DNA from 3 places in the Chryseobacterium sp. Marseille-Q3244 genome. Region 1 is predicted to be linked to each of the others. Evidence: riboswitches for the same ligand, from Rfam matches in the RefSeq annotation. Region 1 holds a riboswitch; each other region holds the start of a gene.

Region 1 (6,917 bases):
AAAATTAGAATATAACCTCTGTGTATTTTTATTTGCTTATTTAAATCAAGCAGACTTATCATTACACAGAGCAGGATGGACAAGCATCAGAGAATTGAAAAATTTTTATTCAAATCAGGTAAACCCTAAAGAAGTAGTAAATTTTTTAATATTAAATGCTGATATAAATGTTAATAAATTAGAATATTATTACGGAATAAAAGAGTATGGTTTTAAAAACATCATACTTTCCCGAATAAATTTTTTACTAGGATTTCCTCCTATCTTTCTTAAGGATGAAATTTATTACATATGCAAAAAATTATTAGATTTTGCAGAGATGCTTGAAAAAGACACTGAGGTTCATCCATTGGAAATGGAAAAATTAAGAATAGAGCTATCAAAATTTTCTTTTGATATATTAAGGTATAAAATATCTCATAAAGATTATAGTAAAACATTAAAAATTGAACATTACATGCAACATGATGGGCTACAGGACATTAAAATCAAAGAATTTATAAAAAAGCTTCCTGATTCCCCCGCTGCGCAAAGTCTCAAGGCTTTGAGTAAATAAATAAAAGTAATTTATAAACATTCTCCAAAGCTGGAGACCTCGGAGAGTAGGGTTCTTTGGCGAAAATAATGTTTGTATTATCTTTTGTCAAAGTATATAAAAATTAATTACAAACAGAACTTTTTTATTGATACAATGATAAATGGCTGCCTTATTTTAAGGCAGTCATTTTATATAAAAAACCACCGCAAAAGCGGTGGCTAAAAAATCAAATCTAATATGGACTATAGATTATAAATTGGGATTATTTTCAATCTCTTTCAATGGAATACTGAATAAATAATACGGACTATTCGGAACAAACGGAGTCTTATTCGGAAGATCAAATACGCTATGCCCTTTTCCATCAACTGTTTTTACTGTTCCATTAGAAGTGGTCACCTGAACTTTAATAGGCTTTCCTTCTGCATCTACAAATGGCTTTCTTTCCACTGTTCCCTGCGTTCTGATAATATCTGAAAGTGAGAAGCCTTCTCCAAACAATTCTTTTCTTCTTTCAATCAAAACTTCATTTACCACATCATTTTGTGCTAATGAACCTGTATAAGCATTAGCATTTCTTGCTGCTCTTAATTGATTTAAAACAGCTACTGCCTGAGCTGGATTTCCATTTCTTGCTTCTGACTCAGCTTCAATCAGGTACATTTCAGCCGCTCTCATATAAACAATATCTGCAATAAGTGTTGACTTAAACTTGAATTTAGCATATCTCAACAATCCTTCCCTTGCTGGAAGTCCATCCCATGAAAATAACTCAGATCTGATATCATTGCTATCAAACAGTTTTTTAAAATAAGGATCGGCCATGAAACTGTAATAATAACTCCCTGATGAAGACACATCCAGATAATGGAAGGCATAACTTGCATCCGACATCTCTTGCGTCTGTGCATGCCCCCAGATCCATTCTCCATTATTAATATCATTGAACCCTTCCTTATATTTTTCCGGAGTCATCAATGCAAAACCTTCTCTTGCTGTTTTTGCAGCAGCAGCAGCTTTAGTCCATTCTCCGGTATTCAAATAAACTCTTGCTAAAATCCCGTTGACAACGTTACGGTTGATCTTATCCTTTTTATTTCTTGTATAATTCTTCAATAAGTTATCAGCATCCGTAAGATCACTTTTAATCAAAGTATAAATATCTTCCAGGCTGGATTTTTTCTTTGCAACACTGCTTGTTGATGAAGGCTCCGTATAGATTGGAGCCGTTAAAGCCGATTTATCTTTTAGGTAACTGAACTGATAAAAACTGGCAATATTCAGATAACAGAACGCACGCAATGCTTTTGCCTGACCTTTTACCTGATCTTTCTTTGCCTGGCTTCCCTCTGCTGCATCAATTTTGGCAATAACATTATTCATATTATTGATGGTGGAATACAACATTGTCCAGATAAATAAAGGACGGGCTGCTGTATTATTCACCATTTCTGTAAAATCATAGGTCGATGAAAAGCCATACTTATTGGTTAACACAGCTACATCGCTTCCCATAGCATCACTTGCTCTTAATACAGTTGAGTACCCGATATTAGCAAAAGTAGTTCCGTCATTATTGAATTTCGCCCAGGTTCCGTTAATTACTGTTTCTGCACTTTCGGCTGTTTTGAAAACTTCTACACTATTCGCCTGATCCGTAGGAGCAGTATCCATCTCACTTTCACAACTTGTGAGTGACCATAATCCAATTAATGCAAAAGATAAATATTTTAATTGTTTCATTATTTCAAATGTTAAGGGTTAAAACGTTGCCTGAAGACCAAAAGTAATCGTTCTCATAGCCGGATATCTGTAATATGTGGTCCCGTCCAGTGCCTGTTCAGGGTCCATTCCTTTATGTTTATAGAAAGTCAGAAGATTCTCTGCCTGAACATAAATTCTGAACTTCTTCAATCCAATTGTTTCAAAATAATCAGATGGTAATGTATATCCTAAGCTTACATTCTTAAGCCTTGCATACGTTCCTGAATAAAGAAACCTTGTAGAAACCGAAGTCCAGTTATTCGTTTTTGTATTTAAAGCCGGAACATCTGTATAAGGATTGTCAGGAGTCCATCTGTTTAGCATTTCCGTACCCCATGCGCGTCCACCTAAGTTTCCACTGTGTAAGATTGAAGTATAATCTGTGTCCAGAATCTTCCCCCCAATCTTGAATGTCAATAATGCAGAAAAATCAAAATTCTTATAATTAATGCTCGTACTGACTCCTCCAGTTAACTTAGGCAGAGCAGAACCTTGCAGCATTTTTGTAGCCTTGGCATATTCTGAAGTTGTTCCTTCCACCGGATTTCCATTAGCATCCTTTGTAATGGTTTTCCACAATGGTTTTCCATTACTTGGGTCTACTCCTACCCATTCCGGAATAAAGAAATCATATACAGATCCCCCTTCATTCAATTGTTTGGTTGTTCCTACCACAAGAGGACCTTTAGGCAATTTAGTTACCGTATTGTTTAAGGTGCTCAGATTAATATCCACGTTCCATTGGAAGTCCGTATTTTTAATAGGTGTTGTGAATAATGAAAATTCAAAACCTGTATTCTTTATTGTTCCAATATTGGCCGGATAATCAGTGATCCCTAAAGACGGAGCAACCGGTACATTAAAGAGGAGGTCTTTACTTTTTCTTTCAAAATATTCTACGTTTCCTTTAATTCTGTTATTAAGAATGGCAAACTCAAGTCCTACATTCAAATTAAGATTGGTTTCCCATTTCAGATTAGGAGTTCCTACTTTCTCCAACGTTTTTCCAGGCTCACCAGCTAGAGGTGAGTCCCTGTATAATTCCTGATAAGCATAATAAAGGCTCTGTCCATTGGGCCTTAATAATTTATCATTCCCCTGTCCTCCATAGCTTGCACGTAATGTCAACTGATTGAAGAAATTTAGATTTTTAATAAATTCTTCATTTGAAAGTTTCCATGAACCTCCTACAGACCAGAATGTCCCCCATCTGTTATCTTTTGAAAATCTTGAAGAACTATCAGCTCTTGTAGATGCAGATAAGAAATATTTATTATCAAAATCATACTCCACCTTTCCAAGGAAACTCAACAAGCTTAATTTATCACTATTCCCTCCAAAATCCACTAACAGAGAGGCTGCATCAGGCTCATAGTAGTTGGGTAATGAGAAACCTTGTCTGCTACCGGAAATAATTTGGTAATCATATTTATAAAATTCATGACCTCCCAATACATTAATATGATGTTTTCCAAACCTCTTATCATAAGTCAGAATATTACTGGTCGTATAGGAAAGTGTTCTGCTATTCGCTTTTCTTACAGATCCTCCGGTCTCCTTTCCTTGTCCAAGAAGCGGATTGGTATAAAAATGCTCATTAAAGCTAACAAGATCAACAGAAAAACTTGTTCTAAACTTCAGCTCCGGAAGAAATGTAAACTCCATAAATCCTTTCCCTGAAAAATTATCGATCTTATTTTCATTTTTATCCAATGGTAAACTTGCCGCTAAATTTTGATTCTGAAGTGCCGCAGTAGGTCTGTATCTTCCAAAATCATAAATCTTGTTCCCTTCCGCATCCACTACATAAGATCCATCCGGATTTCTTTCATAATAAGGATAAAAAGACGGAATTGCCCTTGCCGCCTGAATAATATTACTCGCCTTAGAATCTGAAGAACTTGGAGCCTGCTGAATACTGTTCGTGTAACTTAAGTTCGCTCCAACATTCAACCATTTTTTAACTTCAGAATTTATTTTTAATCTCGTACTGTATCTTTTAAACCCAGATTCAATAGCCATTCCTTTATCATCTAGATAACCTAATGAAAAGAAATAATTACTTTTTTCATTTCCCCCGCTGATGTCTAGATCAACCTGATTTCTGGAAGCAACTCTTTGAAGAACATCTCTCCAGTCATCATTCCATAAAGCTCTCGCCCCCGGTAATAATTTCCCGTCTGTTCCCACTGGTTTTGGATAATTAGCTCCATAAGGATTAATTGATAATCCGGTACCAGATACAATATTGTCTGTTGCCATCTGTGCTGCCTGTTGTGCAGAAATCTGACCGGATTGGTATCCGTTTCTCATTGCCTCCCAATACAATTGGAAATATTGATCCGTAGTGACCTGCTCATAATCTTTTACCGCTCTGCCTGAAAACCCCTGGCTGATGTTAAGGTTTACCCTGGCTTCTCCTTTTTTACCGGATTTTGTGGTAATGATAATAATTCCGTTCGCTCCTCTTGAACCATACAAAGCACTTGCCGTAGCATCTTTTAAAACACTGATGGATTCTATATCATTAGGACTGATCGCATTGATGTTTCCGTCAAAAGGAATCCCATCCACAACGTATAAAGGCTCACTGGAAGCACTAACCGAACCTACCCCTCTGATCCTGATCGTAGAAGTAGCTCCAGGCTGTCCTGATGCACCGGTAACCTGAATTCCGGGAACCTGTCCTTCCAATGCTTTGGTAATGTTGGTCACAGGTCTGTTATTGATTTTATCACTGGAAATTGTTGCTACGGAACCGGTGTAGCTATTTCTTTTTGCTTTTCCGTAAGCCACCACAACCACTTCATCAATTTCCTTTTCTTTAAGAGTATCCTTTTTCGGTTTGGAATTTTGCCCGCTTACACTTACAATTCCTAAGAAAAATACAGCAACGGGTGGAATCCAAATTTTAGAATTAAATAGATTTTTATTAATCATAATCAATTTTATTTACCATATATTAAAATTTTGCCCTTTACTGAAAAAACAGCAAAGGGCATCGATAAATACGATAAACCAAATGCTTATTTTTCCTTTAAAGGCTGAATGTAACACCTTACATAACGCAGGTTGTCAAGACTTCGTAGGGTCAGTTCCCTCCATCTTTCTTTATAAGCCGATCGAAATATGGTTGCAAATCTATAAACTTTTAGTCTACAAAACAAGTAGACTTATAAAATTTTCATGATAATTTTTCAAAATTTATTATAATATTTTATTAATACCCACCACTATAAGACCTTAAATAAATTATCATTTTAATAAATATGATAAATATCATTAAATTGTATTTAATGATAAAACCATCTCATAATATCAAAAAAATGGTGCCTAAGCACCATTAAATTAAAATCTCTAAAAACCGTTTTAAATGTAAAATTATTGATTACATTCAAAACTTTTTTTCCACTTTGCTAAAGTATTTCTACTCATTTTAAATTGATTCGCCATTTGAGTATTATTATATCCATGGTCTTTTTGAAAATTTAAAATTTTTATAATAGCAGACTTATCATAAGACTTATGTCTTTGATTAAATTTTTCTGTTTCAATTCCTTCTAATCCGAAGACAATTTCATTAAGCTTAAGAACATCCAATGCCGTCAATCTTTTTTTTTGTAAAATAGGCGCACATATTTCAAGTTTTTGAGGATGCTTCATGGCAATGATATCAGTATAAATTCTTATATAATCAGGAGCTTGTTCTATCATATATTCAATGTTTTTAATTTAATATTTCAGTGCATGAGCCAACCATTTATTTCTAACTATCAAAATGAAAAACCTACTTAAGATTTATCATACTTACTAGCCCATTTATAAAGTGTAGTTTTAGGAATCTTGTATTCCTCTATTACCTGTTGCTTTGTTTTCTGCCCGGTACTGATAAGTTCCAAAACAAAATCTATTACTTCTTTAGTATATACATTCTTCCGAAACTGCGGAAGAGAAGAATCCTTTTTGGGACTAACTGTATTATATCCCATATTGGCTTGCGGTGCAAATATGATGATATGCTGGGTATAGATTCTAAAGAAATCATATTCTAAAAGCTTACTCCATCTCAACAGAACTTCCGTATCCAGACTTTTTTGCATAAACATTTCATACACCTCATCGTCTGTTATATTAAGAAAATTGCAAACCCGAATCATTGAAATTCCCAAGCTCTCATATCTTTCCTTAATACACGCTCCTATATGAATGTTTTTAAAATCAAATACCATTATTTAAAAATTACATATTGATAAATTAAAAAATCAGGCAGAATTAAGATTCATCACCAAAATATGGAAATTAGCAAGATGAAAAAATCACAATTATAACTGGACGTTCTACCTGATATTATTTATTTCATTCAGTCCCAAAAATAATATCTTCTTATGTATGACTGCTTTACAACATCATCTTCAAAGAAAAGGAGAAGGCATCTGCGGCTTTCAAACATCTTTTGAGGCACAGCATAGCTCCAAATCTCTGAATGCCAATAGTTAAAACCATGTCCTAACATTGAGACGATTTCCTCTTTACTCTTATTAAGAAAAATCTCCGGCTTAATCAGCTGTAAATCCTTATATAAATACTTCATTATACAGTGCATATTATTAAATCA
Region 2 (6,917 bases), 160 kb from region 1:
TCGGATACGAAGTATTCGTAAACGGAGAAAAAATTTAAAACTATAGTGAGGCCTTTAAGCCTCATTTTTTATTTGGCACAAATGCACGAATAAAATAGTTTATAAGCATTCTAAGAACTATGTACCTATATGGTTTAAAAATTCTTACCACATAGACTTTATGCAAAAAAAATATATATTCAAAAAGAAAACCGGATGTTTCATCCGGTTTTTTTATTACTCATTACCTATTATTCATTGCTCATTAAAAGGTAAGTCTTGGTTTTATCAATTTCGCCACAGTAGCCGTCCATCCTGTTTGATGGGAAGCTCCTACGCCTCGGCCATTGTCTCCATGGAAATATTCAAAAAAGGTGATGTAGTCTCTAAAGTGTTCATCGTAATTGAATTTCGGATTTCCTCCATTGAAGGCTCGTTGCCCATGTTCATCCTTTAGGAAGATAGAACATAGTCTCTTACTGATATTCTGTGCCACTTCATCCAGGTTTTTCTTTTCACCGCTTCCTGTTGGGAATTCTACTTTTAAGCTATTTCCATAATAATAGTGGAAACGTTGTAAGCTTTCTACAATAAGAAAATTAATAGGGAACCAGATCGGACCACGCCAGTTACTGTTTCCGCCAAACATTCTGCTATCACTTTCTGCAGGCGTATAATATACTACATTTTCATGGCCGTGAACAGAGAATACAAATGGATTTTCCTCATATACTTTAGACATAGCCCGGATTCCGTAAGCGCTTAGAAATTCCTTTTCATCAAGCATTCTTGATAATACTTTAGTCAGTCTGTTTTTACGAAGGATGCTCATCAGATGTTTTCTGCCCTGGCCTTCTTCATCCCAATGAGAAACAAGTTTGGTGAGTTCCGGTTTGTTTTTTAAGATCCATTCCATTCTGGTTTTGAAATTCGGCATCTTTTCCAGAAGGCGGTGATCTACAATTTCTACGGCAAATAATGGAATTAATCCAACAATACTTCTCAATCGTAAAGAAACACTGTTTCCATTTCCAAGCTGAAGAACATCATAGAAAAATCCGTCTTCCTCATTCCATAGCCCTTTGGTTCCTTCACCAAGATTTTCCATAGCTTCTGCGATATAAAGGTAATGCTCAAAGAATTTGATGGCCATATCTTCATATACCTGATAATATTGGGCAAGTTCCATGGCAATTCGCATCATGTTCAGCGCATACATCGCCATCCAGCTTGTTCCGTCTGCTTGTTCCAGATGTTGTCCATCCTCTAAAACCATATTTCGGTCAAAGGCTCCGATATTATCCAGTCCAAGAAAACCGCCACCAAAAATATTTTTTCCGTTTTTATCCTTTCGGTTCACCCACCAAGTGAAATTCAGAAGAAGTTTTTGGAAGACTTTTTCAAGGAATAATAAATCGGGTTTTCCATTGTTTTTTTCATCAATTTTAAAAACCCTGAAGCATGACCATGCGTGTACGGGTGGATTTACATCGCTCATATTCCATTCATAGGCAGGTAGTTGTCCGTTAGGATGCATGTACCATTCTTTGGTAAGGAGTAATAGCTGTCCTTTGGCAAATTCAGCATCAATGATGGATAAAGGAACACAGTGAAATGCCAAATCCCAGGTTGCATACCATGGATATTCCCATTTATCGGGCATCGAAATAATATCTTTATTGTGAAGATGGTTCCATTCCGTATTTCTTACATACTGATTAAAGTTTCTGGGCGCCTCAAAGTTAGGATCCCCTTTGAGCCATTTTCCAACATTATAGTGATAAAACTGTTTATTCCAAAGAAGTCCTGCAAAAGCTTGTCTTTGAACATTCCTTTCGTCTTCATTGGTGGTATCATTCTGAATTTCATGGTAAAATTCTTCTGCTTCAGATTGTCTGATCTCAAAGATTTTATCAAAATTTTCAAAAGGCTCATCGCTTTCCTCAGGACATAGTCTGAATTCAAAGACCTGAGATTGCCCGGCTCCAATGAGTTCATCAATTAAAAAAGAAGCTTTGCTTCCTCTTTTTTCAGGGTTTACGGTGTTACTATGATGGACGATAAAATCATTGATGCCATCTTTAAAATAAGTGTTTTCTGTCTGTGGTGCTCCATACAACATTGGAGTGTTGGTTTCATTTTCGCAGAATACACTTTGAGCATTTCCATTTCTTGAATAAAACTTTTTGATGGAAATACTGTCGTGTCCAATAGTAATACTTCCGTCATCGGAGGCATTCATGTCTCCTTTATAGGTATTATAACCCCATTTCCAATTATTTCTGAACCAAGCTGTTGGTGCTACCACTATCGGGGCATCCTGTTGGCTTCGGTTGCATATTGTTACTCTTACCAGAATATCGTTGTGATCTGCTTTACAATATTCAATGAAAATATCAAAATAGGCATCATTATCAAAAATTCCTGTATCAAAGATCTCATATTCCGGTTCCTGTTTGCTGCGTCTTCCGTTGACTGTAACGAGTTCATCATAAGGGAATTCATTGATTGGATATTTGTAAACCATTTTCATATAACTATGAGTAGGGGTATTATCCAGATAATAGAAAATTTCCTTGATGTCTTCTCCGTGGTTTCCCTGAGGATTGCTCAGACCAAAGAAACGTTCCTTAACGATTTTATCTTTTTTATTCCAGAACGAAAGCGCAAAGCAGAACAGCTGTTTTACATCAGAAATTCCTGCAATACCTTCTTCACCCCAACGGTAGGCATAGCTTTCCGCATTATTATGATTGGTATGGTTCCAGGCATTTCCGTCCGGGCTATAATCTTCCCTTACATTTCCCCATTGCCGGTTGCTTACATAAGGTCCCCAGTTTTTCCATTTGGTATCTTGTAATCTTTCTTTTTCGGCGATCATATATCATCATTTTTCTATACGAAGGTAGTTTTTTTGAAAAATAATTCCAATTCATTTTATCTGAAGAATAATTAATATGCCCTTGAGAGACTTCTATTTAAGGGCTTTTTAAAATATTAAATTATTTTTTTTTTGATTTTAAAAGAAAAGAACTACCTTTGCACCATTCGTTCATTCAAATATTGAAAATGTTATCAAGAAAGGTTGAGGGATTAGACCCTATGAAACCTTAGCAACCCTTTGCGCAAGCAAAGAAGGTGCTACGTTCTACCAAAATTATTTTGGACAGATAACTTACTGAAGTTCTTTTCAGCCATTTCCTGTGGCATTTTCAATTGTATTAAAATATATAATAGAATTGAAAACAGAACTAAACTATATTAATCTTTCGTATCAAACCCATTCCCAAAAGGAATACAATATCTCGTTGAGCTATGAGCTTTTCGGGAAAGATCTGTTTACAGCCCCAATTATTTTAATTAACCATGCCCTTACCGGAAATTCAAATGTATCCGGAGAAAAAGGTTGGTGGAAACAATTGGTAGGCGAAAATCAGATCGTTGATACTAATAAGTACACTGTTCTGTGTTTCAATATCCCCGGTAACGGATACGATCATTTTTTAATTGAAAACTATGAAGACTTCAAGCCTTCAGACATAGCCAATATTTTTCTGAAAGGATTAGAAGCTCTACATATCAAAAATTTATATACCATTATTGGAGGCTCCCTGGGAGGAGGAATTGCATGGGAAATGTTAGCAAAACAACCAAAGCTTGCAGAAATTTTTATTCCCATTGCCTGTGATTACAGAACTCATGATTGGCTTCATGCACAATGTCTGGTTCAGAAATTTTTATTGAATGATAAAGAAGAACCATTACAAAAAGCAAGAATCCATGCGATGTTGTGCTATAGAACTCCGGAATCACTTAACGACAGATTTCAAAACAAATACAATCAGGAAAGGCAACGCTTAGAATCAGAAGACTGGCTGGTTTATCATGGTAACGCACTAAACGAAAGGTTTAGTTTACAAGCATACAAGCTGATGAATCATTTACTGATGAATATCAATGCTGATGAAACTGCTCTGGAGAATATACAAGCACGAATGCACATGATCTCCGTAGATACAGATTTATTCTTCCCGGCTTCTGAAATCCGAATGTGTTTTGAAAAACTGAAAAAGAAAAAGGAGAATATCTCTTATCACGAGATCCAATCTATACATGGGCATGACGCCTTCCTAATGGAATATCAACAATTAAATAATATCATAAAAAACATTTTATAAGTAATGAAAAATGCTAAAGAAATAAAATTTTTGAAGAACAGATCAATTGTCAAATTTGAAGGGGAAGATTTCTTAGGGGAAATCGGAATTGACGGACGAATTTTTAAAGCGCTTACTTTAGCGCGCATCAGTGTGGGAGTAATCTCTCAGCAAGCTATAGAAAACGGAATTTCTATTTTAGTTCACGAAAATGATGCTGAAAAAGCAGTGGCTTGTCTTATTGATGAATTTGAAACAGAAAGAAAATCAGGAAAAGTATCTCAAATATACAGTATCAACAATGTTTCTGTTATAGGTTTTGTAGCAGAAGATTCTAACAAAATTTTTGCAGAACTCGCAAGAAACAATGTTTTCCCATTGCTGTTAAATCAGGTTGCCGGTGAAAACAGAGTAAATATCGTGGTGACTTCTTCACAGGACGAAAAAACCAGGAATATTATAGAATCTGAGATTTTCAAAAAGCCGAAGACCGTTCATCTGGCAATTATTGGCCATGGAAATGTAGGGAAAACATTAATTGAGCAGGTTCTTGAGTCTTCAGAAGAGATCAAAAGACGTAAAAAAGTAGATCTGAAAGTTGTTGCAGTAGCCAATTCAAAGAAAATTGCATTCAATAAAAAAGGGTTTGACAATAATTGGTCTGATGAGGTTTTAACGGCAGAGCATTCTTCGGACGTTCAGGAATTAATCAATTTTTCCAATGAAAATCAATTGGAGAACCTGATTGTTGTAGACAACACAGCAAGTAAAGACTTTGTGAAAAACTATCATGCATTAGCAGAAAACGGATTTGATCTGGTGTCTTCCAATAAAATTTTCAACACCCTTCCGATTGAAGAATACAGAAAACTAAGATATACGTTGAGTAAAAACAATAGACGTTATCTGTACGAAACCAATGTAGGTGCAGGTCTTCCGTTAATTGATACAATCAAATTATTACACCTTTCAGGAGAGAATATCACAAGAATTAAAGGAGTTTTTTCGGGAACATTGAGTTATGTTTTCAACAATTTCTCTTTGAGAGAAGATAAGTTTTCAACAATTATCAACGAAGCTTTAGAAAAAGGATATACAGAACCAGATCCAAGAGAAGACCTGTCAGGAAATGACGTGGCAAGAAAGCTATTGATTTTGGCTAGAGAACTAGACTTAATCAATGAATTTGAAGATATCAACATTCAAAATCTGGTTCCGGAAAGCTTACTTGAAGTTTCAAAATCAGAATTTCTTACAAGATTAGATGAGCTTGATGAAGAATATCAGAAGATTAAAGAAAATCAGGAACCAGGTCATGTGTTGAGATATGTGGGAGATTTACATGGCGATTTACAGAAAGACAAAGGTGAGCTGGATGTGAAACTGATTTCTGTCCCTGCAACATCAGCATTAGGGCAGTTGAAAGGATCAGATTCCATCTTTGAAATCTATACAGAAAGTTATGGTGAAAATCCCATTGTGATTATGGGAGCCGGAGCCGGAGCACAGGTAACTGCCAGAGGAGTATTCGGTGATATTTTAAGACTAAGTGAAACAAAATAAATTAATGTAGCAATCTAACAATGTAGCAGTTTACCAATGGCTATCATTGTCATTCCGAGCAAAGCGAAGAATCTCATTGTTACACTGTTAGATTGATACATTGGTAAATCAATTAAAACTATATGGAAAATTTCGAAACATCAGCAATAAGAACCCAGACGGAGAGATCTCAGTTTGACGAGCATTCCACACCATTATATCTTACTTCCAGCTTTATTTTTCAGGATGCTGAAGATATGAGAGCAAGCTTTGCTGAAGAAAAGCCTAAGAATCTGTACAGCCGTTTCTCCAATCCGAATGTATCTGAATTTACAGAGAAGATTGCAAAAATGGAAGGAGCAGAAGCAGGATATGCCTTTGCAACCGGAATGGCAGCAATCTATTCTACATTTGCAGCTTTATTAAGTGCAGGAGATCACATTGTAAGTTGTCAGTCCGTTTTCGGATCTACTCACACTTTATTCACAAAGTATTTTCCGAAATGGAATATTGAAACCACTTATTTCAAAGCAGAAGATGCAGAGAATGTAGAAAAATATATAAAACCAAATACAAAGATATTATATCTTGAAACCCCTACCAATCCTGCAATTGAAATCCTGGATCTGGAGTTTTTCGGACAAATCGCAAAAAAACATAATCTGATTTTTATTGTAGATAACTGTTTTGCAACTCCTTATCTTCAACAGCCTATTAAATATGGTGCGGATGTTGTTGTACATTCGGCAACGAAGTTGATCGACGGACAGGGAAGAGTATTGGGAGGAATTGCAGTAGGAAAAGAAGACCTGATCAGAGAAATTTATCTTTTCGCAAGAAATACAGGACCTGCGTTGTCTCCTTTTAATGCATGGGTATTATCAAAAAGCCTTGAAACATTAGCGATCAGAGTTGAAAAGCATTGTGAAAACGCATTAAAGGTCGCTGAGTTTTTAGAAAGTCATCCTAATGTAGAACTGGTAAAATATCCATTCCTGAAATCCCATCCAAACTATGAAGTAGCTAAAAAGCAGATGAAGTTGGGAGGAAATATCGTTGCTTTCGAAATAAAAGGTGGAATAGAAGGCGGAAGAAACTTCCTGGATAAGATCCAGATGTGTTCACTTTCTGCGAACTTAGGGGATACAAGAACGATCGTAACCCATCCGGCATCTACAACCCACTCTAAATTGTCAGATGAAGAAAGAAACGAAGTAGGAATTACAGCAGGATTAGTTC
Region 3 (6,917 bases), on a different contig from region 1:
GTTTCCAATCATAGGAAACCACTACATCTACTCCTTTTGTTTCCGTATCAATCGCGTTGGCAAAGAATCTGCCGCTTTCTACTGCATTTCCTTCTCCTACTACTGAAATATCAGATAATCTGGAATCTGTGATATTGCTGGTAATGACAATTCTGTCTTTCACTTTAATAATATATCCGTCTACAGTAATGAATAAGCCTTTGGCAGGTTGTAAGGTAAATCCGGCACTTCCGTTTACAGATGTTTCCTGTTTTAATTTATCAAATCCGAGAACCTCTGCTGCCTTGCTATCATTATTAAAAATTCCTTTCCTTACAATTCCATCACCTGAAGTAGAAATATCCGCAAAAGAGTTATTAAAATACTGCTGCTGAAGTGATGGTGCCCTGAATCCTGTTCCTACAGCTGCTCTTACTGCATAATTTTTCACAAACTCATATCTCACAGCCAATTTTCCGTTCAGAGTACTTCCAAAATCTGAATAGTTTTCAAATCTGGCAGCAGCATCAATATTCAGTTTCTTAGCAAGATCATAGGAAATATCAGCATACACCGCTGTTGAATGCCTATCTTTTTTCAAGGCATTATCCGGTGAAAAACCTATAAAAGACTGAGAACCTCCTGCCCCAATCACTGTAGAACCTTGTGTTGCAACATTACCGTTCACATCATATTGGGTATAAGAAGCCTCATCGCCTGCTTTAATCTGGTATTGTTCAAACCTGAATTCTCCTCCAAAGGCAATATTGAAGTTCTTTATCTTTTTTGAAATATCAAGATTAATGGTATTTTGCAGAAAACTGTGTGCTCCTGCATAAAATCGGGTGGGCGATTTTATCCCAAGAGAAGCATTATTGGTATTGCTTACGTTATAATTGAAAGTATTGCTCCCAAAGGTATTACTCAGGTCTATCAGCCAATTATTAACATTATATTTCGCACCCACAGCATAGGAAATATCGTAGATCTGAGAATTCAGAACTGCCTGAAAACCGTTAGGGTATATTTCTTTAACAATATTAAAATCTTCATTGGGAAGTCTTCTGAAACCATACCCTTTTCCTTCTTTAATGCTGAAACCACCAAAGGAATAGAATTTAAAGTTATCGTTCAAAGGGTATTCTGCATTGAAAAACAATTGCCCTTGTCTGATTTGGGCATCTCCGATCTGGAAATTAAAATAGTCTCTTGTTAATCCTCTTTTATTTATTTCTTCATCATCATTTTGTCTTGCAATATCTGGATTATCTGCAAATTCGTAGGCAAAATTATTTCCGAAAATATCAAGATCGTGATTTTGGGTTCTCGTTGTTTTTCCTCTGTGACTTAGCTGTAATGAAAGATTGATAAAACCTTCATCTTTACCCAAAGAAGTTCCATAATTAACGCCGGCCTGGTAAGTATCACCATCATTTCTTCCACTTAATCCATAGGTTAAACTTGCTGAAGCGCCTGCATTCTTTTTTAGAATAATATTAATTACTCCTGCAATGGCATCAGAACCGTATTGTGCTGCTGCACCGTCTCTTAACACTTCAATTTTTTCAATAGCAATGACAGGAATTGTACTTAAATCTGTTCCTACAGATCCATTTCCTACCGTATTCTGATAGTTTACCAGGGAAGTTGTATGTCTTCTCTTCCCATTAAGCAATACCAACACCTGATCCGGTCCCATTCCTCTTAGTGTTACAGGATCAATATGCTCCGTTCCATCAGAAGCAGACTGTCTCACAGCATTAAATGAAGGGATCACATAATTCAGAATGTCCTGAGCCGTCATTTGTGGAGATGATCTTTGGACTTTATCAATATTGATTACATCTACAGGAACCGGCGTCTCCAATTTTGTTCTTTTAACATTTCGGTTTCCGACGATGATAATGTCTTCGATTTGTTTTCCTTTTTCCTCCTGCTCCTGGGCAGCGACTAAAATTGTCCCTAGCAATAATATAGCAGTGCTTAATTTTTTCATCTTTGTTCTTGCCAATTAATAATATTCTTCCGCAGATGATTCTGCAGCTACACAAGACTTCAAGAAATGGAATTCGTATAAGAAATATTGACTTCACTTATCTCCCCATCGGGTTGGAATTAGCACCTTTACACTTTTGGAATCGTGTAGGTTGCTAAGGTTTCATTGGGCCAAATCCCTCCACCTTTCTTGATAAATCTAGTGCAAAGGTAGACTAATTTTTCAAATATGCAAAAAGCGGATAATCACTACCAAGAAAAAAGGCAAATTCGCTGAATTGCCAATTTGCCTTTGTATTTATTTTACGATCATTTTTTCAATAGCCATTCCGTTTTCTGATTTCAGATGAACCAGATACATTCCCGACGGATAATTGACTCTTAGTTCATAAGTCCCATTTTCTTTATTCAACTTAAATGAATCCAACTTTTTACCACTTCTATCGAAGATCATGATTTCTCCATTTCTGGCTTTGTTAAATATTAATTTTGCAACACCATTTTTGATCGGATTATCAGCAATCTGAAGGGATAGCTTGTTTGCAGCATTCACATCAGAGGTAGATAAAGCTCCGGCATAGTTTCCAAAAATTCTGAATTCTCCAGCCTGTAAAGTGATAGGAGCTGTTGTTGAAGCGATGTTTGAAACCGTATCATCCATCAGGTTTTTCCACTGGCCAGCATAAGGAAAATAAGGAACAACATTTTGTACAGCAGTAGAATAATTTGCCAGAACGACTACGTTTTTCATTCCGTTGATTGTATTGTCATATACATAAATTCTTGTGATAAGCCCATCAGGATCATTGGCAAGATTGTTTGACTCTATGGTGTAAGTCTTTGATTTGAATACCGGATTGGTATTTCTGATATCAATAATCTTTGCCCAAGTATCATAAACTGCCTTTCTGTTGGCATCGGTATCATATCCTAATGTGAAGGCTACAGGTTTTTCATCGGTTCTGCATCCATTGTTAATGCTACCATCCGTACATCGGTTGATACTGAATTCGTAGCCCAATTCTCCAAACTGCCAGATCATCTTAGGACCGGGAATGGTAAAGAAAGTAGCTCCAAATGTTTTCATCCTTTCCAAAGCCGTATTCAAATTCTTTACACTATAACTTCCATTGATCGCTCCATAAGCGAGATTTTTAAACATCAGCCTTTCTTCATCATGACTTTCTCCATATCCTACAGCACACATATCGGTAAAACCATGAAGACTATGATTCATGCGGTCATAATTGCTATTATCTTTATACCCCATCGTATTTTGATTATAAGGCTCTGTTTGTTTATTCCAAAGCATCACTCCTTTTCCTTCTGCCACTCTGTAATTGGCCCATTGCTGTTCTTCTGCATCAGTTCCCAAATGCTCAAATATCATATAAGAATTAGGATCCAGTGCCCATTGTCTGTCTGCATAGTTCTTCATAATATCTACCCTATCCTGCTGATAAGCATTTGTACAGTTTTCATCATTTTCAGAACAGTTTTGCGTAAAGCCTTTTGTCAAATCCCAACGAAACCCATCAATACGATACTCCTTTAACCACTGCTGAAGACACCTTTCAACGTAATATTGAGTTGAAGGACTGGTATGGTTAAAATCATTAAACACATTATATGAATGTTTAGGAACCTGATTGAAATAAGGATTATTAGCTGCCACATCACCGTAACCATCACCATCCGGATCTATATTCCAGAGTCTTACCAAAGGAGAACGCCCTGTTGCATGATTAAAGGCAACATCAAGAATGACAGCAATCCCATTCTGATGACACAGATCAACAAACTCTTTGAATTTTTCAGGTGTTCCATAAGCTTTGTCTAAAGCATAATGAAAAGAGGTATTATATCCCCAGGAAAGATTCCCTTCAAATTCCATAATAGGGAGCAATTCAATGGCATTAATCTTTAGATTTTTTAAATAAGAAATTTTGTTAATTAAAGACTGCCAGTTTTTTTCCTGTGTAAAATCTCTTAACAACAATTCATATACAATAAGATCTTCTTTTGCGGGTCTTTGAAAATTAGTCACCTGCCAGTTGTAAGGAGTTTGCCCCGTTTTGAATGTTGAAACCTCAAAATCCTGTCCTGCCGGAAATGCCGGAAGATTCGGATAGGTAGAAGAGGAAATCCACTGGTCATCATAAGATGATAAGATCTGAGGAGAATAAGGGTCAGCCACTTTTTTCAAATCATTAGTCCTATATTGGAACGTATACATTTGTTGTGGAGTTAATCCATTTAATTCAATCCAGTAAAGATCGGGATTAGCGGTATCTCTTTTCATCAGATAGGTATCATTCACAACCCAGTTATTAAAACTTCCGATCACGTGGACAAAGCTTTTGTGAGGAGCATACAAAGCAAGCCCAATCTTCGTTTGATCTGCCGGATCATAATTTATTCCCTGTTTGATCCAACCCGGTATGGCTTCAGAAACAACATTTCGGGGAACCTGTAAAATAAATGTTGCATTTTTTGAGCTGCTTCCCTCTGTGGCAATCACTTCCATATTCGCATCTTGAGATACCGTGTAATTATAAGAATAAGACTGAGAGGGTGTAGATGTAGAATTTACTACAACCCCATTGGCTTTAAGCTGAAAAGTAGCATTAACGTTCGTTGTTGCCGTAATATTAATTGAATTCCCTGTTGGAACTGTTGTAAGGCTGTTTGCAGTTGGATTCGTTAAATTTAAATTCAGTACCCCTACATTCACAAAAATATCAGGGGAAGTCTGATGTGATCCAGTTTTATCTTTTAATAAAAATCCAAATCTTCCGATTCCTGTTCTACCGAAAAAAGCCGTTGGCGTTAATGTTAGAGTGTATGTATCTGTTGAAACATTGTAATTAAGCTTATTCAATTCATTGGAGTTGTTCCAGCTTCCGTTGGTTGGACAATCCTGGCTGTTCTGATAATTGGTATCAAAGGACCAGGACCACATATAAATTGAATTATTAGTTACTCCCCAGGCCGATTCATCAATCTGATCACCTGGAACTGTCAGTGTAATTGCATCTGTTTCATTAAACGGATTGGGTGAAATCGTATAATTAATCTGCCCGAAAACAACCGTTGTAATGATCAACAAAACAACGAAATAGAATTTTTTCATATCTTTATTTTTATCGAATATAATATTAATTTCTTTTTTGCAGTGATGATTTTATTCTTTTTTTGATTAAACAAGGATCAACATAGCATAAAAAAGGCCCATGAAAAAAATTCCATGAGCCTTTCAATAAAAGTAATTGTAATGAACTATCGTATGTAACGGAAATCTGACAGATATATTGATTCAAATGTTAAAAAAATTAGTCTTTCATAATTTTCTTTACCACAGATTCTCCGTTCTTTAATTTTAACTCTATCATGTATAAACCAGAGGGAAGAGCATTCATGTTGATCTGATTATCTGAGAAAGGAGCCATTATACTTTGCCCAACAGCATTAATGATCTTGATTCCTTCAATCAAAGAAGTACTTTTTACCGTAAGAATTCCTTTCACGGGATTTGGAAAGACCTCAACCGTTTTTTTCTTCAAATTGAGATCAGAAGTTCCAAGCTCTGACTCTACTTTCATACATCTTACTGAAGATCCTTGTCCTCGTGAAGCTCCTGCAGAAGCATTAGTAATGGTAGTTCCTATGTACAAATATTTTCCTCCAATACCAGTAGGTGTAGAACTCCAGAAGTATCCTTTTTGTCCTGCAGAAGTAATCCCTCCATTTGATGAACTACGGAAACCTCCCATAGGTAATTTTAAAACTCCTGCATATGCTTTTATGGGTGAATGAATTCCTGTAACTTCAATAGCATCTGTCCAGTCTGCCTGGGTGGGCAATCTCCAGCCATTCCCTATTGCCTTACATGGATCAATTCCCACCGACTCTGCTACTTCTGAAAAACCTGTACCAGCCCATTTATCATTGAGCCCATTAGTAGACCACCATGCAGGAGATCCTGTAATAAAGGATCCACCTTCCAGACCATTCGGAGAGTTAACAGCAGGTACAGAAGTTGTGGAAGAAGCCCGTAATTGATGTCCGTCATCCCATCTTCCCCACTGAAACAAGTCTCCATAAGATTGTTCATCATCTATAGACTCCGCAACCCTTTCACTTCCAAGATTTTGCTGAAGCCAGATCTTTCCATCTGCAGTCCTTACCGTAGTATAAGTAACTAATTGCCCCTGATATGTAAAGGTTACACATCCCAGATCTCCAGTATTATTTCCCGGATTTGTATTATTGCAGCTTTGCTGGGCACTTAATGCACTTCCTCCCATCAGCAATATTCCAATTCCCAGATTTCGTACTGCAAAATATAAATCTCTAATCATAAATATTATTTTTAATTATTCTAAATTTAATTTAATTTTGCGCAAAAGTACCTTACGTAATTAATTCCGGGTTATCATTTCCCAACTTTTAGTTATCCTATAAAGGTGCTTTACATGGTACTATGGCTGTAAAAATGTGTTGTATGGGAGATCAACAGGAAAAAGAGGTCGTTTTCAAATCGGAGAATATTGAAATTAACATGCAGAATTCATCTGCCATCGAAGGCTCTCCAAGATCATATCTGCTTGAATCCATTTCAAGTTTCAATCTTCTGTTTTTATTAAGTCCGGATATTCATCTGAAGGCTCATGATTGTGATACCCAATTCTTATTTAAGAAAAACCAGTATATCCTTCATTATTCATCACAGAAAAACAAGGCAGAATTATGGACCGACAGTGAAGAGAATCTGAAATATCTGCACATTCAACTCAATTACCAATACATTTCAAACCTTATCAATCCTGAAACCAATAAAGAAGGCGCAGAAATCCTGGAAAATATGATTCATAATAACTTCATCTTTCTTCAAAAAGCCACTCCCCCCAACATGACGGTTGAAATGCATATTATTTTAAAAG

Evidence for each region. Region 1 has a riboswitch for S-adenosylmethionine ahead of NBX25_RS11640 (SusC/RagA family TonB-linked outer membrane protein). Riboswitches for the same ligand answer to the same signal wherever they lie in the genome.
Region 2: another riboswitch for S-adenosylmethionine. It lies ahead of NBX25_RS10850 (alpha/beta fold hydrolase); the one in region 1 lies ahead of NBX25_RS11640 (SusC/RagA family TonB-linked outer membrane protein).
Region 3: another riboswitch for S-adenosylmethionine. It lies ahead of NBX25_RS02580 (TonB-dependent receptor plug domain-containing protein); the one in region 1 lies ahead of NBX25_RS11640 (SusC/RagA family TonB-linked outer membrane protein).

What each region holds. Positions count from the first base shown of each region.
Region 1 is NZ_CALNWX010000005.1:311,944-318,860, forward strand. It holds gene NBX25_RS11630 (hypothetical protein) at 1-556, shown strand, start outside; gene NBX25_RS11635 (RagB/SusD family nutrient uptake outer membrane protein) at 788-2,281, opposite strand; gene NBX25_RS11640 (SusC/RagA family TonB-linked outer membrane protein) at 2,300-5,242, opposite strand; SAM riboswitch class I at 5,326-5,422, opposite strand; gene NBX25_RS11645 (helix-turn-helix domain-containing protein) at 5,684-6,016, opposite strand; gene NBX25_RS11650 (transposase) at 6,094-6,531, opposite strand.
Region 2 is NZ_CALNWX010000005.1:150,215-157,131, reverse strand. It holds gene NBX25_RS10860 (OsmC family protein) at 1-38, shown strand, start outside; gene NBX25_RS10855 (MGH1-like glycoside hydrolase domain-containing protein) at 245-2,860, opposite strand; SAM riboswitch class I at 3,049-3,156, shown strand; gene NBX25_RS10850 (alpha/beta fold hydrolase) at 3,219-4,157, shown strand; gene NBX25_RS10845 (ACT domain-containing protein) at 4,161-5,699, shown strand; gene NBX25_RS10840 (O-succinylhomoserine sulfhydrylase) at 5,822-6,917, shown strand, end outside.
Region 3 is NZ_CALNWX010000001.1:550,553-557,469, reverse strand. It holds gene NBX25_RS02580 (TonB-dependent receptor plug domain-containing protein) at 1-1,975, opposite strand, end outside; SAM riboswitch class I at 2,070-2,174, opposite strand; gene NBX25_RS02575 (alpha-amylase family glycosyl hydrolase) at 2,273-5,107, opposite strand; gene NBX25_RS02570 (T9SS type A sorting domain-containing protein) at 5,307-6,335, opposite strand; gene NBX25_RS02565 (helix-turn-helix transcriptional regulator) at 6,479-6,917, shown strand, end outside.